DNA from 2 places in the Alteromonas sp. ABV2_168 genome. Region 1 is predicted to be linked to the other one. Evidence: predicted binding sites of a transcription regulator. Region 1 holds the regulator's gene; the other holds the start of a gene.

Region 1 (3,151 bases):
CAAAGGTGTGACTAAGTCCGTCACTATGGATGTCACTCTGAATGGTTCAGGTGTACACCCGATGACACAGAAAGAAGCGATAGGTTTTGATGCAATGACCACCATCAAGCGTTCTGACTTCGGGATTGATATGTATGTACCGAATGTGAGTGACGAAGTCACGCTGCACATCACCACAGAAGCACAAGCTAAATAAGTTTTCGCATCACCGTCCAGATGCCCGGCCCGCGCGAGCGGGCTTTTTTATTGGTAGCGGCCTGTTAACTGCGGTAGTCTGATTGTTTTTATTGTCAGGGATTGCTTCTATGTTGCGCCGCGCTGTTTTCTCCTCTTTTCTGTTATTTTTAACACCCTCTGTTTTTGCCAAAGATCTTCCTTCCGGCGCTATTAACGCTCAGTTTGAAGAAGCGGTAAGTCATGACACAGTGCCGGGTATAACCATGGCACTGGGCAACGATAAGGGCATGCTGATGGCTAAAGGCTACGGTTTTGCCGACGTGGAAAACCATGTACCGATGACGACAGATCACAAGGTGCGTATCGGCAGTGTCTCTAAACTCATCGCTACGGCCGGATTAATGCGTCTTGCGGAAGCGGGCAACATTGATCTGGATAAACCGGTAACTGAATACGTCAGCGCATGGCCTGCTGATAAACCGGTCATTACTCTGCGCCAGCTTACCTCACATACAGCAGGCATCAGGCACTACAAAGAAGGTGCCAATGAATTCCTTCTGAATGAAAGTTATCCGGATATCGACAGTGCACTGGCGATGTTTAAAGATGATCCACTGCTGTTTGCACCCGGCACAGATCACCGTTATTCAACGTTTGCCTGGACACTGGTCAGTGCCGCAATGGAAGGGGCTGACGCGTCCCGGGATTTCCGCGCCATCATAAACGAAGAAGTGTTCGCGCCGCTGAAACTGGACAACACGGTATTTGACGACCAGTACACCATCATCGATCACCGGGCGAGACCTTACACCGTACACGAAGGTGAGCTGATTAATGCGCCACAAACGGATCACAGCTATAAATGGGCCGGCGGCGGTTTTATTTCTACGCCGTCAGATATTGTCCGGTTTGCTGTAGCCCATGTGGCAAGCGATTACCTGAAACCAGAGACTACCCGCGCCATGTTTACTCCTGCCAGGCTTAACAATGGTGAAACCGTGGGCTTCGGCATAGGCTGGAAAACCGGTTTTGGCGATTACAAAAAACGTAAAGCGTATAAAGATAACGTGAGCGCGCTGGCTTTGATGGACGATATTCCTGATGCAGTGATGCACTCAGGTGGCAGTATGGGCGGCATTACAATGACCATTCTTTGCCGTGAACATAAAACAGCGGTTACTGTAGTAAAAAATGTCAGTGGTGAAGACAATGCTGATGTTTTTCTGCTGGCGCTCAAGACACTGCACTTTGCACATACCAGCCAATAGTAAAGAAAAAGGGCGATGATGGTTTATATCATCGCCCTTCCAATTTTTAGCGCTGTGGCCAGCGCACACAATAGTTATTGCACCGCGCTTAGCGAAAGGACTTACATCCAGTCAGCATTGCGGATTACACCTACAGCCAGACCTTCAATGTTGAATGGTTCAGCAGCAAGATCCACCTTTATGGTATCGAATTCTTCATTTTCTGCATGCAGCCAAACTTCGCGGCCGCGTTTTTCCAGACGTTTTACCGTGACATCCTCATCAACCCTGGCAACAACTACCTGCCCATTGTGCACGTCAGTAGTTCGGTGAACGGCAAGTAGATCACCATCCAGAATACCGATATCTTTCATACTCATACCGTTTACACGTAACAGGAAATCCGCACGGGGGTGGAACAGATCAGGGTCGACCTTGTAATGCATTTCCACATGTTCCTGCGCCAGAATAGGTTCACCTGCCGCAACACGGCCGATTAACGGTAAGCCTGCGTCTTCATCGTTTTCTGCTTCCAGCGGAATATTCAGCTTTATACCCCGTGAGGTACCCGCCAGAATTTCGATTACACCTTTACGGGCCAGCGCCTTTAAATGCTCTTCTGCTGCATTAGCTGATTTAAACCCTAATTGCTTCGCAATTTCCGCACGGGTGGGCGGCATGCCGGTTTCCAGCATGGTGGTTTTGATCAGTTCGAGAACTTCCGTTTGTCTTGGAGTAAGTGGACGCATAAACAGCCCTGTTTTTCTATACAGTTCCTGTGAGTATATACAGTTGCGCTGGTTTGACAAGGGCTGCCGGCGAAATTATTACGCTTATTCAGGGGGCGCAGTTAACAACGCCTGGTTTTCATTGCAACGATATGCATTAGTTGTACATTGTAATACGCTGTTTTAGTTCTCCTTGGGAATAAAAAGGTATCTTCTTATCAAGAAATTTTAGCCAGGGGCCTCCTAATCAGAACGCCACCGGCTAAATTTGAGGGAAATTATGCAAGTTGTTTAATCAAGGCTTGCGCGACAGCTTCGGAGCTGGCTGGATTTTGGCCTGTAATCAATCGGCCATCTTCAACTACGTGAGGCTCCCAGTCCGCACCTTTTTCATAGTGACCGCCAAGACGAATGAATTCATCTTCTATCAAGAATGGCACCACATCAGTCAACTCCACCCCCGCTTCTTCTCCGTTAGTAAAGCCAGTAACTTTACGACCTTTGATAAGCGGCTCGCCGTTATCAGTTTTTACATGACGCAGGACCCCAGGGGCATGACACACAAAACTGATTGGCTTGCCTGCCCGCTCAAACGCTTCGATCAGTGAAACAGACTGTTCTGACTCAGCAAGATCCCACAGGGGGCCATGGCCGCCCGGATAAAACACCGCATCAAAATCTGTGTGTGACACGTTTTCAAGTTTGACAGTGTTCGCCAGTACTTGCTGCGCTTGTTGGTCTTGCTTAAATCGCTCAGTCGCAGGGGTTTGAAAATCAGGCAAATCACTTTTCGGATCCAGAGGTGGTTGTCCCCCCAGAGGTGAAGCCAACACCAACTCAGCACCAGCATCTGTAAAGGTGTAGTAAGGCGCTGCAAACTCCTCCAACCAAAAGCCTGTTTTTTCACCGGTGTTACCCAGCTCATTATGCGATGTAAGTACCATTAAGATTTTCATATAAACCTCTCTATCTTTTAACAATATGGATGAATCAATGATT
Region 2 (3,151 bases), on a different contig from region 1:
GTTGCTACAATCAGTAACAATGCGATAGCACCGCCAACAATGAGCACAAATTTTTTCTGAAGTGAGAGTGATTTCATAACGCGTTCCCGTGTTTGTGTTTCACCTTCCATATTCGGGAGCTGGTGAAATCTTTTTTATAAGTTTATGTTTTTAACGGCAGTCATCTTCACTTCTACAGTAAATTGAACGATAAAAAAGTGCATTCCTCGTCTTTTGTACAGTTCATTACCTACTGATTTTATTGTTCTTTTCATTAGATAACACTAATAAAAGGAGCTAAATGGTCTACAGAGGCCTTCTTACAGGACGGCTCGCCTTTCCGGGTATTGATTTTTTTAAAACCGGTTTTTCACACAAAAAAAGAAGCCAGCTTTTCAGCTGGCTTCTGATTTAATTTACTGTCTATTGATTTGTCGTTTCATGCGCAGCCTTTCACAGGCTGCCGGACATAAATCTTACAATTTCTCTTCTGTTTCGCCTTCGGCTTCTTCAGGCTTCACTGTTTTTTGAGCCAGTAACTCTGCGCGCAGCTTAGTTTCGATGTCATTCGCAATATCAGGGTTATCTTTCAGGAACGCCATTACGTTCGCTTTACCCTGACCAATACGGTCACCGTTGTAGCTATACCAGGCACCGGCTTTATCAACCAGCTTCTGCTTCACACCAAGGTCAATAAGTTCAGCTTCCTTACTGATACCCTCGCCGTAACGAATCATGAATTCCGCCTGCTTAAACGGTGGTGCAACTTTGTTCTTCACCACTTTCACACGGGTTTCGTTACCAACAACCTCATCACCTTCTTTAACCGCACCGATACGACGGATATCCAGACGCACAGAGGCATAGAATTTCAACGCGTTACCACCTGTTGTGGTTTCAGGGTTACCGAACATAACACCAATCTTCATACGGATCTGGTTGATGAAGATACACAGCGTATTCGATTTCTTGATGTTAGCGGTAAGCTTACGCAGTGCCTGAGACATCAGACGTGCCTGAAGACCCACGTGAGAATCACCCATCTCACCTTCAATCTCTGCTTTCGGTGTTAACGCAGCTACCGAGTCAACAATTACTACGTCGACTGCACCGGAACGAACAAGCATGTCACAGATTTCCAGCGCCTGCTCACCGGTATCAGGCTGAGAGACCAGCAGGTCGTCAATGTTTACGCCCAGCTTTCTTGCATAGACAGGATCCAGTGCGTGTTCAGCATCAACGAATGCACAAGTTTTGCCTTTCTTTTGCGCTTCAGCGATAACTTGCAGTGTCAGAGTTGTTTTACCTGATGACTCAGGACCGTAGATTTCAACAACACGCCCGCAAGGTAAACCGCCTATTCCAAGTGCAATGTCGATACTGAGTGAACCGGTAGAAATGGCTTCGATATCATGCGCCTGATTGTCACCCAGACGCATAATGGCACCTTTACCAAATTGCTTTTCAATTTGGCCAAGAGCGGCGGAAAGAGCTTTGTTTTTGTTGTCGTCCACGATATTATCCTCAAGATAATGACTGTCCGGTAGTTACCCTGTCGTATTACGCTGCCACTTTTACTTCTGTTATTTTTTAACTTCCGCAAAATATGATTCGGTCAGCGCTTCAGTAACTCACGAAACGTAATTCGAATGTTGAGTGCATTTTATACTGTATAAGCATACAGTCAAGTAAGATTTCACAATTAGTCTGTCAAATCCCGTTTTATACAGCAACCAGTCGTTGGTACAGATATGAAACTGCATGGGCAATGGCCTGTTCCCGCACCGCTAACCGGTCACCGGAAAATACGTGACGCTGCGTGATGAGTTCACCGTCTATCATAAAGCCAAACCAAACTGTACCCACCGGCTTTTCCGCCGAACCGCCGCCAGGCCCTGCAATACCACTCACCGACACGCCAACCTGCGCACCACTCTCCTGAACAACACCCTGCACCATTTCAGCTACAGTTTGTTCCGACACTGCGCCAAATTCCGCAAGCGTTTCAGCTTTCACTCCAATAAGTGATTGCTTAGCCTCATTTGAATAAGTGACCCAGGATTGATTGAACCAGTCAGAACTACCGGAAACAGAAGTTAATACGTAAGCAATTCCACCACCGGTACAAGACTCAGCACAGGATAAATGCCAGTTCCGCCGGCGAAGCACATCTCCGGTGGCAACCACCTGTTTAAGTAAGGCACTGTCTTGTGAAACAGTTGAAAAATCTGCGCTCATACGAATAATACTCACCAATGAATTAATTCCGTTGTACCATTTTACACATTTAGCGGACGCCGGAGTGATTAAGTTCAATCCTGTCGGGGAAGGAATTGCTTCGTGTTTCCAATGCAGTTCCATGCTCCGGCCGGAAGCGCCTGACTGAGAAGGCGCGCGTACGGAATACGAGGACTGCATTTGAAACCGTCTGCCGCAGGGAAGCGGCAGTCGAGGCCCCATGGATGGGTTTACGCCGTGTTTCAAATGCAGTTCCGTCTTCCGGACAATAGCGCCTTCGCAAACAGCATCAACATAACAAAGAGGTTTTCTTGGAATCACATACGCCGATGATGCGCCAGTATCTGGCCATAAAAGCACAACATCCTAATATTTTACTGTTTTACCGGATGGGAGACTTTTATGAACTCTTCTATGACGATGCCAAAAAGGCCGCACACCTGCTGGATATTTCATTAACAGCCAGAGGCAAATCCGGCGGTGAACCCATTCCCATGGCGGGAGTGCCTTATCACGCAGTGGAAGGTTACCTGGCGCGCCTGGTAAAAATGGGCGAGTCCGTGGCGATTTGTGAGCAGGTTGGCGATCCTGCCACCAGCAAAGGGCCGGTAGAACGTCAGGTTCAGCGTATTGTCACCCCGGGTACAGTCACCGATGAAGCACTATTAGAAGAGCGCCGTGATAACCTGCTTGCTGCAGTGTGTGGTCACAGCATGCAGTACGGCGTTGCCACCCTCGATATCAGCAGCGGACGTTTTCTGGTGGTTGAATGTGACAGCGATGAACAATTGCTGGCCGAATTGCAACGCCTTAATCCTGCAGAACTGCTTTATCCGGAAGGATTCGAGGGTTTACCTCTTATTGAAAAACGAAAAGGTTTACGTCGCCGTCCCGAATGGGAGTTTGATCAGCAAACGGCAACTGAGCAACTCAA

The links. Region 1 encodes LexA, which represses DNA repair genes until DNA is damaged. Its sites were predicted from a motif close to TACTGTATNNNNATACAGTA; they were not measured.
Region 2: recA (recombinase RecA) is a predicted target of LexA. The motif match lies at 1,646-1,665, and genes of this name have one in related genera.

What each region holds. Positions count from the first base shown of each region.
Region 1 covers NZ_JBSWYQ010000001.1:134,006-137,156, reverse strand. The annotation lists gene ACXAH4_RS00660 (YceI family protein) at 1-196, shown strand, start outside; gene ACXAH4_RS00655 (serine hydrolase domain-containing protein) at 306-1,445, shown strand; gene lexA (transcriptional repressor LexA) at 1,547-2,173, opposite strand; gene ACXAH4_RS00645 (type 1 glutamine amidotransferase domain-containing protein) at 2,431-3,108, opposite strand; gene ACXAH4_RS00640 (aldehyde dehydrogenase family protein) at 3,150-3,151, opposite strand, start outside.
Region 2 covers NZ_JBSWYQ010000011.1:121,773-124,923, reverse strand. The annotation lists gene ACXAH4_RS16345 (methyl-accepting chemotaxis protein) at 1-77, opposite strand, end outside; gene recA (recombinase RecA) at 456-1,493, opposite strand; gene ACXAH4_RS16335 (CinA family protein) at 1,702-2,217, opposite strand; gene mutS (DNA mismatch repair protein MutS) at 2,547-3,151, shown strand, end outside.